Regions from separate parts of the Kitasatospora purpeofusca genome, predicted to be linked through region 1. Evidence: riboswitches for the same ligand, from Rfam matches in the RefSeq annotation. Region 1 holds a riboswitch; the other holds the start of a gene.
What was found. Region 1 has a riboswitch for S-adenosylmethionine ahead of OG715_RS13480 (aminotransferase class V-fold PLP-dependent enzyme). Riboswitches for the same ligand answer to the same signal wherever they lie in the genome.
Positions count from the first base shown of each region.

Region 2: another riboswitch for S-adenosylmethionine. It lies ahead of thrC (threonine synthase); the one in region 1 lies ahead of OG715_RS13480 (aminotransferase class V-fold PLP-dependent enzyme).

Region 1 is NZ_CP108561.1:3,119,995-3,127,067, reverse strand. It holds gene qcrA (cytochrome bc1 complex Rieske iron-sulfur subunit) at 1-867, opposite strand, end outside; gene qcrC (cytochrome bc1 complex diheme cytochrome c subunit) at 864-1,673, opposite strand; gene ctaE (aa3-type cytochrome oxidase subunit III) at 1,862-2,482, opposite strand; gene OG715_RS13490 (hypothetical protein) at 2,879-3,304, shown strand; gene trpD (anthranilate phosphoribosyltransferase) at 3,466-4,542, shown strand; SAM riboswitch class IV at 4,650-4,767, shown strand; gene OG715_RS13480 (aminotransferase class V-fold PLP-dependent enzyme) at 4,822-6,186, shown strand; gene OG715_RS13475 (Lrp/AsnC ligand binding domain-containing protein) at 6,240-6,521, opposite strand; gene OG715_RS13470 (rhomboid family intramembrane serine protease) at 6,518-7,073, opposite strand, start outside.
Region 2 is NZ_CP108561.1:4,579,561-4,586,633, forward strand. It holds gene OG715_RS20235 (MoaD/ThiS family protein) at 1-211, opposite strand, end outside; gene thrC (threonine synthase) at 262-1,569, opposite strand; SAM riboswitch class I at 1,588-1,719, opposite strand; gene OG715_RS20245 (glucosyl-3-phosphoglycerate synthase) at 1,895-2,905, shown strand; gene OG715_RS20250 (alpha,alpha-trehalose-phosphate synthase (UDP-forming)) at 2,953-4,431, shown strand; gene otsB (trehalose-phosphatase) at 4,406-5,257, opposite strand; gene OG715_RS20260 (DUF3263 domain-containing protein) at 5,325-5,645, opposite strand; gene OG715_RS20265 (cupin domain-containing protein) at 5,749-6,099, shown strand; gene OG715_RS20270 (extracellular solute-binding protein) at 6,169-7,073, opposite strand, start outside.

The DNA.
Region 1 (7,073 bases):
GCTGATCGGGCAGCCGACGTGGGTGCAGATCTTGGAGTAGGCGAGGATGCCCTCGAAGCCCTTCTCCTTGGACCTGTCGTCCTTGATGTTCTCCGGCGCGATGCGCACCAGCATCAGGGCGTCCTTGGCGATGCGCTGCTGGAAGTCCTCGTCGTGCGTGTGCAGGCCCTCGGGCATCGCGAAGGTCAGCGACCCCGTGATGATGTCCTCGGCCTTCATCGGCTGGTTGGTGTTCATGTTGATGAGCTGCAGGGGCTTGGCGTCGGTCGCCTCCTCCCAGCCGGTGTGCTCCAGCTTGTCCTCGGGCAGCGGGCCCAGGTCGCGCAGGAGGACCACACCGGACAGCGGCACCAGGGCCATCGAACCGATGAGGGTGTTGCGGATCATCTTGCGGCGGCCGAAGCCGGACTCCGCGGCACCGGTCCGGAACTGCTCGATGACGTCGGCGCGGACCTCGTCGTCGGCCTCGATCGGGTGACGCTCGGCCGGGATCTCGTGGTCCGACATCAGGGTGCGGGCCCAGTGGACCGCGCCCGCGCCGATGAGGAACAGCGCCAGGCCGAGGGTCATGCCGAGCGCGAAGTTCAGCGCGCTGACGTGGCCCAGCGGCCAGATGTAGACGATCTTGTCCGGGTCGATGGCCACGTACGAGGCGATGAAGCCGATCGTGGCGAGCATCGAGACGACGAACATCAGCGACACCTGGCGCTCGGCCCGCTTGGCGGCCCGCTCGTCGATGTCGGTGCGACGCGGCTCGTGGGCCGGCAGGCCCGGGTCGGCGAACGCGTCGCCGTGGGCGGCCACCTCGTGGTGCCCGGCGGAGCCGTGGGACTCCGGGAGCTTCTCTTCTGACATGTCGTGGCTCATGACTTCTTGGCCTTGGTGGTGTGGGCGGCGACCCAGATCGCGACCGCGATGAGCGCTCCGAGACCGAAGATCCAGCCGAACAGGCCCTCGGTCACCGGACCGAGGCTGCCGAGCGTGAGACCGCCGGGGTTGGGCTCATCGTTGGTGGTGTGGCGGACGAAGGCCACGATCTGCTTCTTCTGCTCCTCGGGCATGGTGCTGTCCGGGAACGACGGCATGTTCTGCGGGCCGGTCTGCATGGCCTCGTAGATGTGCTTGGCGTCCACGCCCTCCAGCGACGGGGCGTACTTGCCCTGGGTCAGGGCACCGCCCTGGCCGGCGAAGTTGTGGCACTGGGCGCAGTTGGTGCGGAACAGCTCGCCGCCCTTGGACAGGTCGTCCGGGTTGGTCGAGGTGTACTGCTCCTCGGTCGGCGTGACCGGACCGGGGCCGAGCGAGGCGACGAAGGCGGAGAGCTGGTCGATCTGCGCCTGCGAGTAGATGTTCGGCTTGCTCGGCACCTGGGCGCCGGGCTGCTGGGCCGGCATGCGGCCGGTGCCCACCTGGAAGTCGACCGCGGCGGAGCCGACGCCGACCAGGCTCGGGCCGTCGCTGCTGCCCTGCCCGTTCAGGCCGTGGCAGGAGGAGCAGCCCACGGCGAAGAGCTTCTTGCCCTCATCGATCGCGAGCGACTGCGCCGCCACGTCGGCCTGCGCCTTGCCGGCGGGCGCGAACGCGGCGTACAGCCCCCCGGTTGCCGCCAGGGCGAGAAGTAGGACGACCAGCGCCGCCAGTGGGTGGCGCCGTCGTGCGGAGAGCTTTTTCACGGAATAACCCCGGTGTCAGGATCTGGTCGACTGGTGGTTGCACCCGGCGGCCGGTCTGGCCGGCACGAGGCTGCCTTCTCTAGGGCTGCGCGCGCGGTCGGTCGGTGGGAGCGTCGCCACCGGCGAAATCGGGCCGTCGCCGGTGAGGGCGGGACCCGAGGCCGGTGGCCAGCGACCTGATCAGCTGGTTACTTGATCAGGTAGATGGTCGCGAACAGGGCGATCCACACGACATCGACGAAGTGCCAGTAGTACGACACCACGATGGCGGCGGTGGCCTGCTCGTGCGTGAAGCGCTTGGCTGCGTACGTCCGTCCGAGGACCAGCAGGAAGGCGATCAGACCACCCGTCACGTGCAGACCGTGGAAGCCGGTGGTCAGGTAGAACACCGTGCCGTACGGGTCGGAGGACAGCGACAGGCCGTCCTTCTTGACCAGCTCGGTGTACTCGAAGATCTGGCCGCCGATGAAGATCGCGCCCATCACGAAGGTGATGACGAACCACGAGCGGAGCTTCTTCACGTCCCCGCGCTCGGCGGCGAAGACGCCGAGCTGGCAGGTGAGCGAGGAGAGCACCAGGATCGTGGTGTTGACCGAGGAGAAGGGCACGTTGAGGGCGTGCGCCTTCTCGGTCCAGAACTCCGGCCCCTTGACGGAGCGGAGCGTGAAGTACATCGCGAAGAGGGCCGCGAAGAACATCAACTCGGAACTGAGCCAGACGATCGTTCCGACGCTGACCATGTTCGGCCGGTTGACCGATCCGTGCGCGTGCCCGGTTTCTACTGCTGTTGCTGTCGCCACGACGGACATTATGTCGGTCCCTTATTCCGTCTTCACGTCGGGGGGTCACCCTCGGAGTGTCCGGTGCGTGCGGTATGCCCCCCTGGGGCCCGACGGGGCGTCCGTACTGCCCCTGAGCAGCGGCGTGTCCCTTTTCTGACGGTTGCTCGAAGGGCCCGTCCGGGCCCTGTCCGGCGTGTCGTGACGGGCTTCCGGGGGTCGCCGGGGGTAAGGGGAAGTTCCACTCGTCCGCCGTACGGGTGGACCGTGCGGGCGGGGGTGACGCGCCGTGCTCCGCCCGGACCAGTGGCGGGCGCGGCGCCGTCGGGAAGAGATCGCGCGGGAGGGGCTCGGCGGGCGGTGATCGGGAGTAGCATCCGGGGAGAGGCGAACGTGGTCCGGATCACACGTGAGGGAGCAGGGCCCATGGCGTACACGACCGACGAGACGCTGACCGTTCTCGTCTACAGCCACGACCGAACCACCCGTGAGCAGGTGCTGACCGCTCTCGGGCGGCGGCCCGCGGAGGACCTCCCGGAGCTGGCCTACCTGGAGTGCGCGACCACCCCCGCGGTGCTCAAGGCGCTGGAGAAGGGTGGTGTCGACCTCTGCGTCCTGGACGGTGAGGCGGTGCCGGCCGGCGGGCTCGGGCTCGCGCGGCAGCTGAAGGACGAGATCTACGGTTGCCCGCCGGTGCTGGTGCTGATCGGCCGGCCGCAGGACTCCTGGCTGGCCGCCTGGAGCCGGGCCGACGCGGCGATCTCCCAGCCGGTGGACCCGGTGGCGCTGGCGGAGGCCGCCGCCACGCTGCTGCGGGCCAGGCTGGCCAAGCGGGCGCCCGCCACCCGTTAGGGTCCACCGCGCCCGTCGCGTCCACCCCTCGTCCCACCCGGCGTCTCACTACAAGAGAAGAAGGGTGAACGGCGGAGCCCCGGCGGCCCGCCGCTCGATAGGCTGACTCCGTCCCTACGTCCTTCCCCGGTGAGCCGGGGCAGCGAGAGCTGGAGTCAGCCATGGTGAACGTGCAGCCTGCGAACGGTGGTAGCGACCCCGCGCAGGTGGTCCGCTCCTGGCCGGACATCCTGTCGGCGCTGCTGAGGGGAGAGGACCTCGACCGCTCGGCCACCGCGTGGGCGATGGACCGGATCATGAGCGGCGAGGCCTCCCCGGTGCAGGTGGCCGGGTTCATGGTGGCGCTGCGGGCCAAGGGCGAGACGGTCGACGAGATCTCCGGACTGGTCGACTCGATGTACGCGCACGCCGAGCCGCTGGACATCCCCGGCCCGGCGGTGGACATCGTCGGCACCGGCGGCGACCGGGCCAAGACCGTCAACATCTCCACCATGTCGGCGATCGTCGCCGCCGCGGCCGGGGCCAAGGTGGTCAAGCACGGCAACCGGGCCGCCTCCTCGTCCAGCGGCTCCTCGGACGTGCTGGAGAAGCTGGGCATCAGCCTGGACCTCCGGCCGCGCCGGGTCGCCGAGATCGCCGAGGAGGTCGGCCTCACCTTCTGCTTCGCCGCGACCTTCCACCCGTCGATGCGGCACGCCGCGCCGGCCCGGCGCGACCTCGGGGTGCCCACCGCGTTCAACATCCTGGGGCCGCTGACCAACCCGGCCCGGGTGACGGCGCACGCGATCGGCTGCTTCGACACCCGTCTGGCGGCACTGATCGCCGGGGTGCTCGCCCAGCGCGGTGCCACCGCGCTGGTCTTCCGGGGCGACGACGGGCTGGACGAGCTGACGATCACCACTACCTCGCGGGTGTGGGTGGTCCGCGACGGCGCCGTCACCGAGACCGCCTTCGACCCGCGCGAGGTCGGCATCGAGCCGGTCGGCATCGAGGCGCTGCGCGGCGCGGACCCGGCGTACAACGCCGAGGTCGCGCGCCGGGTGCTCGCCGGGGAGCACGGGCCGGTCCGGGACGCGGTGCTGCTGAACTCGGCGGCCGCGCTGGTGGCGCTGGACCTCACCGACGCGCCGCTCGCCGAGCAGCTGGCCGCGGCCATGCGGCGTACCGCGGTGGCCGTCGACTCGGGAGCCGCGCGGGACCTGCTGAAGCACTGGTCGGAGGCCACCACCCGGGTGTGACACGGCGGTCGGGGCCCATCGGGAATCCTCCCGGTGGGCCCCGACGCTTGTCCGGGATGTGGACCCTTGTTTGACCGGGGGGCGGACCGGATCTACAGTCTTGGCCAGGTCATGAGTGACAGCGACAAGCCCCAGCTTGCTGTCCGGCAACCCTCCTTCCGTGGCGGGGTGCCCTGGGTGAGGACCGGGCCGTGCGGCGAGCCGTCCGCGTGGCAAGCGCGGACACCCGGATCACTACGCACTCCCGGGGTCCCTGACCCGTAGACGGAGTGCATCCCCATGTCTGTTGCGACCGACCTCCTCGCCCCCCTCCCCGTTCTCGGCCACGACGTCGAGGTCCCGCTCGCCAACGGTGACAAGGTCGCCTACGCGGCGCTCGACTACGCCGCCAGCGCCCCGGCGCTCCAGCGGGTCTGGGACGAGGTCGCCGCCTACGCGCCCTACTACGGCAGCGTGCACCGCGGCGCCGGGTACCTGTCCCAGCTCTCCACCGACCTGTTCGAGCAGAGCCGCCGCACCGTCGCCGAGTTCCTGGACCTGCGCGAGGGCGACCAGGTGGTCTTCACCCGCGCCACCACCGACTCGCTCAACCTGCTGGCCGGCGCCGTCCCGGCCGGGACCCAGGTGTTCGCCTTCGAGACCGAGCACCACGCCTCGCTGCTGCCCTGGGCGCACGCCGGTCTGACCGTCACCTGTCTGCGCGCCCCCCGCTCGCACGCCGAGGCGGTCGCCGCCTTCGACGCCGCGCTCGCCGAGGCGCCCGAGGGCCCGAAGCTGCTCTGCGTCACCGGCGCCTCCAACGTCACCGGCGAGCTCTGGCCGGTCGCCGAGCTGACCCGGACCGCCCACCGGTACGGCGCCCGGGTGGTGCTGGACGCCGCGCAGCTGGCCCCGCACCACCGGGTCTCGGTGCGCGAGCTGGGGGTCGACTGGATCGCCTTCTCCGGCCACAAGCTGTACGCGCCGTTCGGCGCCGGGGTGCTGGCCGGCCGGGCCGACTGGCTGGACGAGGCCGAGCCGTACCTGGCCGGCGGCGGCGCCACCCGCACGGTGGCCCGGGAGACCGACGGCTCGGTGGCCGTCCAGTGGCACACCGGCCCGGCCCGGCACGAGGCCGGCTCCCCGAACGTCATCGGCGTGTACGCGATCGCGGCGGCCTGCCGGGCGCTGACCGAGGCCGGGTTCGACGCGCTGGAGGCGCGCGAGCGGGCGCTGGTGGCCCGGCTGAAGGCCGGTCTGGCGGAGGTCCCCGAGGTCAGGGTGCTGAACCTGTTCGGTGCCGACGCCGACCGGGTGGGCGTGCTGTCCTTCGTCGTCCGCGGCTGGAACAGCTCGCACTTCTCGGCCGCGCTGTCCGCCGAGTACGGCATCGGCGTGCGGGACGGCCTGTTCTGCGCCCACCCGCTGGTGCGCACCCTGCTCGGCGACGAGGAGGCCGCGCCCTCGGAGTGCGGCGCGCCGGAGGCCTCGCTGCCGGGCGAGCGCAGCCTGAACGCGATCCGGGTGAGCTTCGGCGCCGGCACCCCGGACGAGCACGTGGACCGGTTCCTGACCGCCGTCCGCGAGCTGGTCACGGACGGCGCGGCGTGGAGCTACCGGAACGAGGGCGGCCGCTGCGTCGCCGACACCCGCCGGGAGGGCTGAGGCCCCGTCGGTCCCGGCCGGCCGCGCCTGCGCCCGGCCGGGCCTCCGCCCGGCTACTCCTCCAGGCCGATCGCGAAGGCGGCCTCCAGGTCGTGCTGGGAGTAGGTGCGGAAGGCGATCTGGGTCTCGGTGTGCGCCACGCCCGGGACCTTGTTCAGCCGACCGGGGATCACCTCGGCGAGGTCGTCGTGCCGGCGCACCCGCACCATCGCGACCAGGTCGTAGCCGCCGGTCACCGAGTAGACCTCGCTGACGCCCTCGATGGCGGCGATCGCCTCGGCGATCTCCGGGATGCGGTCGACGCTGGTCTTGATCAGGACGATGGCGGTGATCACGGTGGCGTACTCCTTTGTGAGGTGCCGCCAGGGTAGCGGGCGTCGGTCGCACCGTCGCGTGGGTGGGTGCGGCGGGGTCGGCGGGGTCTGCGCTCGGCCAGGGTGCAGGCGTAGAGGAAGCCCGCCCCGAAGCCGATCACGTGCACCAGGTACGCCACCCCCGGTCCGGCGGAGTGCACCGACCACCACTGGAGCGCGAACCAGAGGCCCAGCACCAGCCAGGCCGGGAACCGCAGCGGCAGGAAGAGCAGCAGCGGCACGAGCGTGGTGACCCGGGCGTGCGGGTGGAAGCGAAGGTAGGAGCCGAGCACGGCGGAGATCGCGCCCGAGGCGCCGATCAGCACCCGGGTCGAGTCCGCCGAGCGCGCCTCGGCCAGGGCGAAGCCGTAGGTGGTCAGCGCGCCGGCCGCCAGATAGAAGAGGAGGAACCGGGGGCGGCCGAGCCGGCGCTCGACGGCGGGGCCGAAGACGTACAGGAAGAGCAGGTTGCCGAGCAGGTGCAGCCAGCCGGCGTGCAGGAAGAGCGCGCTGAGCACGGACAGCGCCGGGTGC
Region 2 (7,073 bases), 1.5 Mb from region 1:
CCTCGGCGAACCGCACGTCGTCGTCGTTCACATAGACATTGACGAAACGGCGCAGCTTGCCGGTGTCGTCGAGGATCCGCGCGGCGATCCCGGCGTGGTTGCGCTCCAGGTCGGTGATCACCTCGCCCAGCGTGGCGCCCTCGGCGGGCACCTCGCTGACACCGCCGGTGTAGGTGCGCAGGATGGTCGGGATGCGGACGTTGGCGCTCATGGGGGTCTCCTCGTTACGGGCTGGGGCGTGTCGTTCGGATCGCGTCGGGATCAGGCGGAGGCCAGGCCGGCACCCCGGAAGGCGTCCAGGGTCGGCCGGATGACGGCGGTCATACCGGCCTCGGAGACGGCGTCGAGGGTCTTCAGCCCGTCACCGGTGTTGATGGCGACGGTCTCCTTCGACGGGTCCAGCTGGCCGGTCTCGACCAGCTTCCTGAGCACGCCGACGGTCACGCCGCCCGCGGTCTCCGCGAAGATGCCCTCGGTCCGGGCCAGCAGCCGGATCGCCGCCACGACCTCCTCGTCCGTGACGTCCTCCACCGCGCCGCCGGTGCGCCGGGCGATGTCCAGCACGTACGGGCCGTCGGCCGGGTTGCCGATCGCCAGCGACTTGGCGATGGTGTCCGGCTTGACCGGCCGGATCACGTCGTGGCCGGCCTTGTAGGCCGCCGAGACCGGCGAGCAGCCCTCCGCCTGGGCGCCGAAGATCCGGTACGGCCGGTCCTCGACCAGGCCCAGCTTGATCAGCTCCTGCAGACCCTTGTCGATCTTGGTGAGCTGGGAGCCCGAGGCGACCGGGATCACGATCTGCTCCGGCAGCCGCCAGCCGAGCTGCTCGCAGATCTCGTAGGCGAGCGTCTTGGAGCCCTCGCCGTAGTACGGCCGCAGATTGACGTTGACGAAGCCCCAGCCCTCGCCGGCCGGGTCACCGATCAGCTCGGAGCAGAAGCGGTTCACATCGTCGTAGTTGCCCTCGATGCCGACCAGCTCGCCGCCGTACACCCCGGCCATCACGACCTTGCCCTGCTCCAGGTCGTGCGGGATGAACACGCAGGACCGGAAGCCCGCCCGGGCCGCCGCCGCACCGACCGCGCCGGCCAGGTTGCCGGTCGACGAGCAGGACAGCGTGGTGTAGCCGAACACGCGGGCCGCCTCGATGGCGCAGGCCACCACGCGGTCCTTGAAGGAGTGGGTCGGGTTCCCGGAGTCGTCCTTGATGTGCAGCTGCCCGGTGAAGCCGAGCTCGCGGCCCAGGTTGTCCGCCTTCACCAGCGGGGTCCACCCCGGGTTGAGGTTCGGCTTGGTCGCCACGTCGGCCGGGACGGGCAGCAGCGGCACGTAGCGCCAGATCGACGCCGGACCGGCCTCGATCCGCTTGCGCAGCTCCTCGGCGCCCTCGCTGCCGAAGTCGTAGGAGATCTCCAGCGGACCGAAACACTCGAGACAGGCGAAGCTGGGACCGAGCGGGAACCGGGTGCCGCACTCGCGACAGGACAGCGCGGTGGCGGGGCCGAGGTCGACGGATGGGGGTCCCCCCGGCCGAAGGTTGGGGGAGGGTGCGGCGGTGTCGATAGCCATGATGGGCGGAGGCCTCTCTCCTCATCTTCCCCGTGACGCGGTCGCGCCCGGGACGGAATTGGCACCTGTCCCGCCGGGGCGTGAAGCCAGCCGTGCGAGAAGGTTGCCGGGACTTCAACGGGCCGTTCCCTCAGTCCCTCTGGATGAGCTCTGTGAAGTTGTGGGTTCTGCTCAGCGGTGACCCCGGCGTGCGAAGGTCCGATCGCTGTACGAAGACTGTATCCGAAGGCGTCGGCCCCGAACCCGACCGTCCGCCACGCGAGATGACCCGTCCCAACCTCCCCCGGCCCTCGGCCGGGGACCCCCATCCGTCGAGGAGAGCACCGTGCCCGCCGAACCGACCTCCGCGCTCCTCCCCGAGACCGCGTCCTGGCTGCGCCGGCGCTCGTGGACCGCGGCCGACCGACCGGTTCACACCCTCCCGGCCGCCAAGCGCGCCCTCGGTCCGGCGGGCACCGTCAGCGTCGTCCTGCCCGCCCTGGACGAGGAGGCCACCGTCGGCGAGATCGTCCGGGTCATCCGGCGGGAGCTGATGGAACGACTACCGCTGGTGGACGAGCTGGTCGTGGTCGACTCCGGCTCCGTCGACGCCACCGCCGAGGTCGCCGCCGGGGCCGGGGCCACCGTCGTCCACCGGGACGCCATCCTGCCCCGACTGCCCGCCGCCCCCGGCAAGGGCGAGGTGCTGTGGCGTTCGCTGCTGGTCACCCGCGGCGAGATCGTCTGCTTCGTGGACGCCGACCTGCGCGAGTTCGACCCGGCCCTGGTCTCCGGCATCATCGGCCCGCTGCTCACCGATCCGGACCTCCAGCTGGTCAAGGCGATGTACGACCGGCCGCTGGAGACCGACGGCGCGGTGGTGCCGGCCGGCGGCGGCCGGGTCACCGAACTGGTCGCCCGTCCGCTGCTCAATCTGCACTGGCCGGAACTCGCCGGTTTCGTCCAACCGCTCGGCGGCGAGTACGCGGCCCGCCGCTCACTGCTCGAACGGCTGCCCTTCCCCACCGGCTACGGCGTCGAGCTCGGCCTGCTCGTCGACGCCCTGGAGACGGCCGGACTGGACGCGCTCGCCCAGGTGGACGTCGGCATCCGCCACCACCGGCACCAGGACGCCCAGGCACTCGGCCGGATGGCGGCCACCATCTACCGCACCGCGCTGGAGCGACTGGACCGCACCCACCGGCTGAAGGCCTCCGCCGACCTGGTCCGCCCGCTGCTCACCCAGTTCACCCGCGACCCGCTGACCCGCGCCTTCGCCGCCCACACCCACCCGGTCACCGCGACCGAGCGGCCGCCGATGCACACCGTGCCCGAGTACGCCACCCGACACCGATGACCCGTCCCGCGGGTTTGCCGCCCCGGACCCCCGGCAACGAACCAACCATGGGTGATCTCACGACCGAGCGTTCGAATCCGACCGGCGCCGCCCCCGTGCTGGTGGCGTCCAACCGGGGGCCGGTGTCCTTCGGCACCGCGGACGACGGCACACTGACCCTCCGCAGAGGCGGCGGCGGACTGGTCTCCGGGCTGTCCGCGATCGACGACCCGGACGCCGTCTGGGTCTGCGCCGCCCTCTCCGACGCCGACCGCCGGGCCGCCCGCGAGGCCCCGGACGGCCGGCTCGACCGGGCCGGCCACGACGTCGGCGGCCAGGCCGTCCGGATGCTCGGCATCGACCCGGAGACCTTCGCCCGCGCCTACAACGGCATCGCCAACTCGACCCTCTGGTTCGTCCACCACCTGCTCTGGAACACCCCGACCGCCCCGGTCTTCGACGCCGGCTTCCGCACCGAGTGGGCGGCCTACACCGCGTACAACACGGCCTTCGCCGAGGCCCTCGCCGCCGAGGCCGCCCCCGGGGCCGCCGTCCTGGTGCAGGACTACCACCTCTCGCTGGTCCCGGAGCTGCTCCGCGCCGCCCGCCCCGACCTGCGGATCGGCCACTTCTCGCACACCCCCTGGGCGCCGCCCGAGTACCTGCGGCTGCTGCCCGACGACATCGCCGAGGCCGTCCTCACCGGCATCCTCGGCGCCGACCGGGCGGGCTTCCTGACCCGCCGCTGGGCGCTCGCCTTCGCCGACTGCTGCGAGCGCTACCTCGGCGCGGACGTCGACCGCGAGGCGCTCACCGTGACGCACGGCGGCCGCACCACCGCCCTCGGCGTCCACGGCCTCGGCGCCGACGCCGACTTCCTGCGCGAGCGGGCCCACCGGCCGGACGTCGACGAGCGGCTCGCCACCCTGCGCGCGACCGTCGGCGACCGCCGCACCGTCGTCCGGGTCGACCGCACCGAGCTGAGCAAGAACATCGTCCGCGGCTTCCTGGCCTACCGGCACCTGCTGCGCACCCGCCCGGAGTGGCACGACCGGGTGGTCCACATCGCCTTCGCCTACCCGTCCCGCACCGACCTCGCCGAGTACCGGGCCTACACCGACCAGGTGCGGGCGCTCGCAGCCGAGATCGAGGCGGAGTTCGGCACCCCCGACTGGCGGCCGCTGGTCCTCCACGTCGACGACGACTTCCCGCGCTCGCTGGCCGCCTACCGGCTGGCCGACGTGGCCCTGGTCAACCCGATCCGGGACGGCATGAACCTCGTCGCCAAGGAGGTCCCGGTGGTCTCCGACCAGGGGTGCGCGCTCGTGCTCTCCCGGGAGGCCGGCGCGCACGCCGAGCTCGGCCAGGACGCGCTGAGCGTCAACCCCTACGACATCGTTGCCACCGCCGAGGCGCTGCACGCCGGGCTCACCATGCCGGCCGACGAACGGGCCGACCGCACCAAGCGGCTGGCCGCCGCGGCGACGGCACTGCCGCCGCAGCAGTGGTTCCTGGACCAGCTCAACGCCCTGCGGCCGGGCGGCTGAGCTCCTCCCCCAGCGCGACCAGCAGTTCCACCACGCCGGCCGGGCCCGGGACCACCAGGTCCGCCCGGTCGGCGAGTTCGCGCACCGGCGCGTCCCCCACCGCGCCGCTGCACACCAGCAGCCCGGCCAGACCCTCCGGGCGCAGCCCCTCCACCGCGGCGAAGGCCGGCACGTCCCCCAGGTCGTCGCCCGCGTAGAGCACCGAACGGGCCCCGCGCTCGCGCAGCAGCCCGGTCAGCGCCGCCCCCTTGTCCACCCCCGGCGGCCGCAGCTCCAGCACCAGCCGGCCCGGCTCCACCACCAGCCCGTGCTCGGCCGCCAGCTGCTCCATCGGCGCCCGCAGCAGCTCGAACGCGGCCGCCGGCTCGGCCGTCCGCCGGGTGTGCACGGCCACCGAGCGGCCCTTGTCCTCCACCCAGGTGCCCTCGGGCGCGCCGAGCGCCGCCAGCCGCTCCGCCAGCTCCGCCCGCACCTCGGCCACGCCCGGGTGCGGCGGGGGCGCGGTCAGCCGGCCGTCCTCCCAGCGCTCGGCGCCGTAGTGGCCGAGCACCACCACCCCGTCGATGCCGGCCAGCCCGCCGTACTCGACCGCCAGGGCGGCCGGCCGGCCGGTCACCACCGCGACCGCGCCGACCCGCGGGGCCAGCGCGCGCAACGCGGGCGCCACGCCGGGGTCCGCCCTCGCCCGGTCCGGGTCCGGGACGATCGGGGCGAGCGTCCCGTCGAAGTCGAGGGCGATCACGGCGTCACGGGGTGCGGCGAGCAGCGCCGCCAGCCCCGCGCGCCCGGCGTCCGTCAGCGGTCGCGTCATGTCGGAAAGGCCCATGCCCGGGACCGTACCCAGCCCGGGCGGGGGCAACCGGTCGGGCCGGGCCGACGCCGGCGGACCTCCGCTAGCGGGCCGCCCGGCGGGCGTCGCGGACCCGGCGCAGCCGGTTGACCAGCACCGGGGCGTGCGCCAGCGCCTCCGGCCGGTCCAGCAGCCCGTTCAACAGCTGGTAGTACCGGGTGCTGGAGAGCCCCAGCTCCTCCCGGACGGCCCGCTCCTTGGCGCCGGCCGTCCGCCAGCTCCTGGCCTCCAGCGCCAGCACGGCCCGGTCCCTGGCGTCCAGCCCGACCGGCCCGGCCGGCCTGTCCTGCGGCTCCGGGCCGTCAGGCTGCTCCGGTCCCGTCCGCTCGGGTTCCGGCCGTGCCGTTTCCTCGTCCGCGCCCATCCGGGCCCACCTCCGCCCATCACTACGGAGTGTCATTCTCCCCCGCGGACCCGACACACCCTGCCCGCTGCGCCGCCCCGGTCCGCCGACTAGCGTCGCCCCCATGACCAGCATCCCGACCGCCGCCTTCGCCCTGCACGTGCCGACCGCCGAGCTCGAACCCGACCCGCTCGACCCGGCGCAGATCGTCTCCGGCACCCCCGAGGTGTCCGGCCTGGTGCTCTCCGAGTCCGCCTCCGGCGAGTCGGGCATCTGGCAGATCACCCCGGGCGTGGTCACCGACACCGAGGCGGCGGAGGTCTTCGTGGTGCTGAGCGGCCGGGCCACCGTCGTGGTCGACGGCGGCCCGGTGCTGGAGCTCGGCCCGGGTGTCGCCGGGGTGTTCCAGGAGGGCGACCGCACCACCTGGACCGTCCTGGAGACGCTCCGCAAGGTCTACGCGATCACCTACTGACCGCGATCACCTACTGACCGCGATCACCCGCCGACCGCGTTCACCCGCCGACCGCCGCCGGGGCCCGGATCACTTGCGGATCCGGGCCGCCTCCTTCACCGCCGCCTGCTGGAGGTCCTCCAGCACCGGCTTGGGCTCGGCGGTCGCCGCCGCCCCGATGCCGGTCTTGATCCGGTTGGAGACCTCGGCCCAGGCCGGGTCGCCGAAGGGGTAGAAGCTCGCGTTGCCGAGCCCGGCCGCGAACTGCTTGAGGTCCGCGTGCTTCGGGTCCGAGGTCATCGCGTCGAACGCGTCCTGGGTGACCGGCAGCAGGTTGTAGGTCTCGTCGAACTTGAGCTGGTTCTCCTTCGCGTAGGCGAAGGAGAGGAAGCGGCGGATCTCGTTCTTGTGGCCGTTGGCCTTGAACGCCATCATCCAGTCGGCCACCCCGAGGCTGCCGGTCTTCGCCAGGCCGTCCTTCTTGGGGATCGCTGTCGTACCGAAGTCGATCTTGCCGTTGGTGGCCATCCGCAGCAGCGTGGGGTGACCGTTGAGCATCGCCACCTTGCCGGCCGCGAAGTCGCTGTAGACCGGGGTGCGGTTCATCTTCCCCGGCTCGGGGTAGGTCAGACCGGTGGCGACCAGATTGGTCCGCAGCCAGTTGAAGGTGGCCTGGTTCTTGTCGCTGTCGATGGTGTAGTTGCCGACGTCGTCGGAGAGGCTGCCGCCGCCGCTCAGCGTCCAGAGCATCGACTCGGCCGGCGCCTCCTCGGGCCCCAGCGGCAGCCCGTACGGGGTGACGCCCGGGACCTTGGCCTTGATCTTCTCGGCCGCCGCCTTGAGCTCGTTCCAGGTGGTCGGCGGCTGGGCGATGCCCGCCTTCTGGAAGATCGCCTTGTTGTAGAAGAGCACCCGGGAGGAGGAGACGAACGGGATGCCGTACTGCGTGCCGAGCACCTGCCCGGCGTGCGAGAACGACTCCATGATGTTGGCCT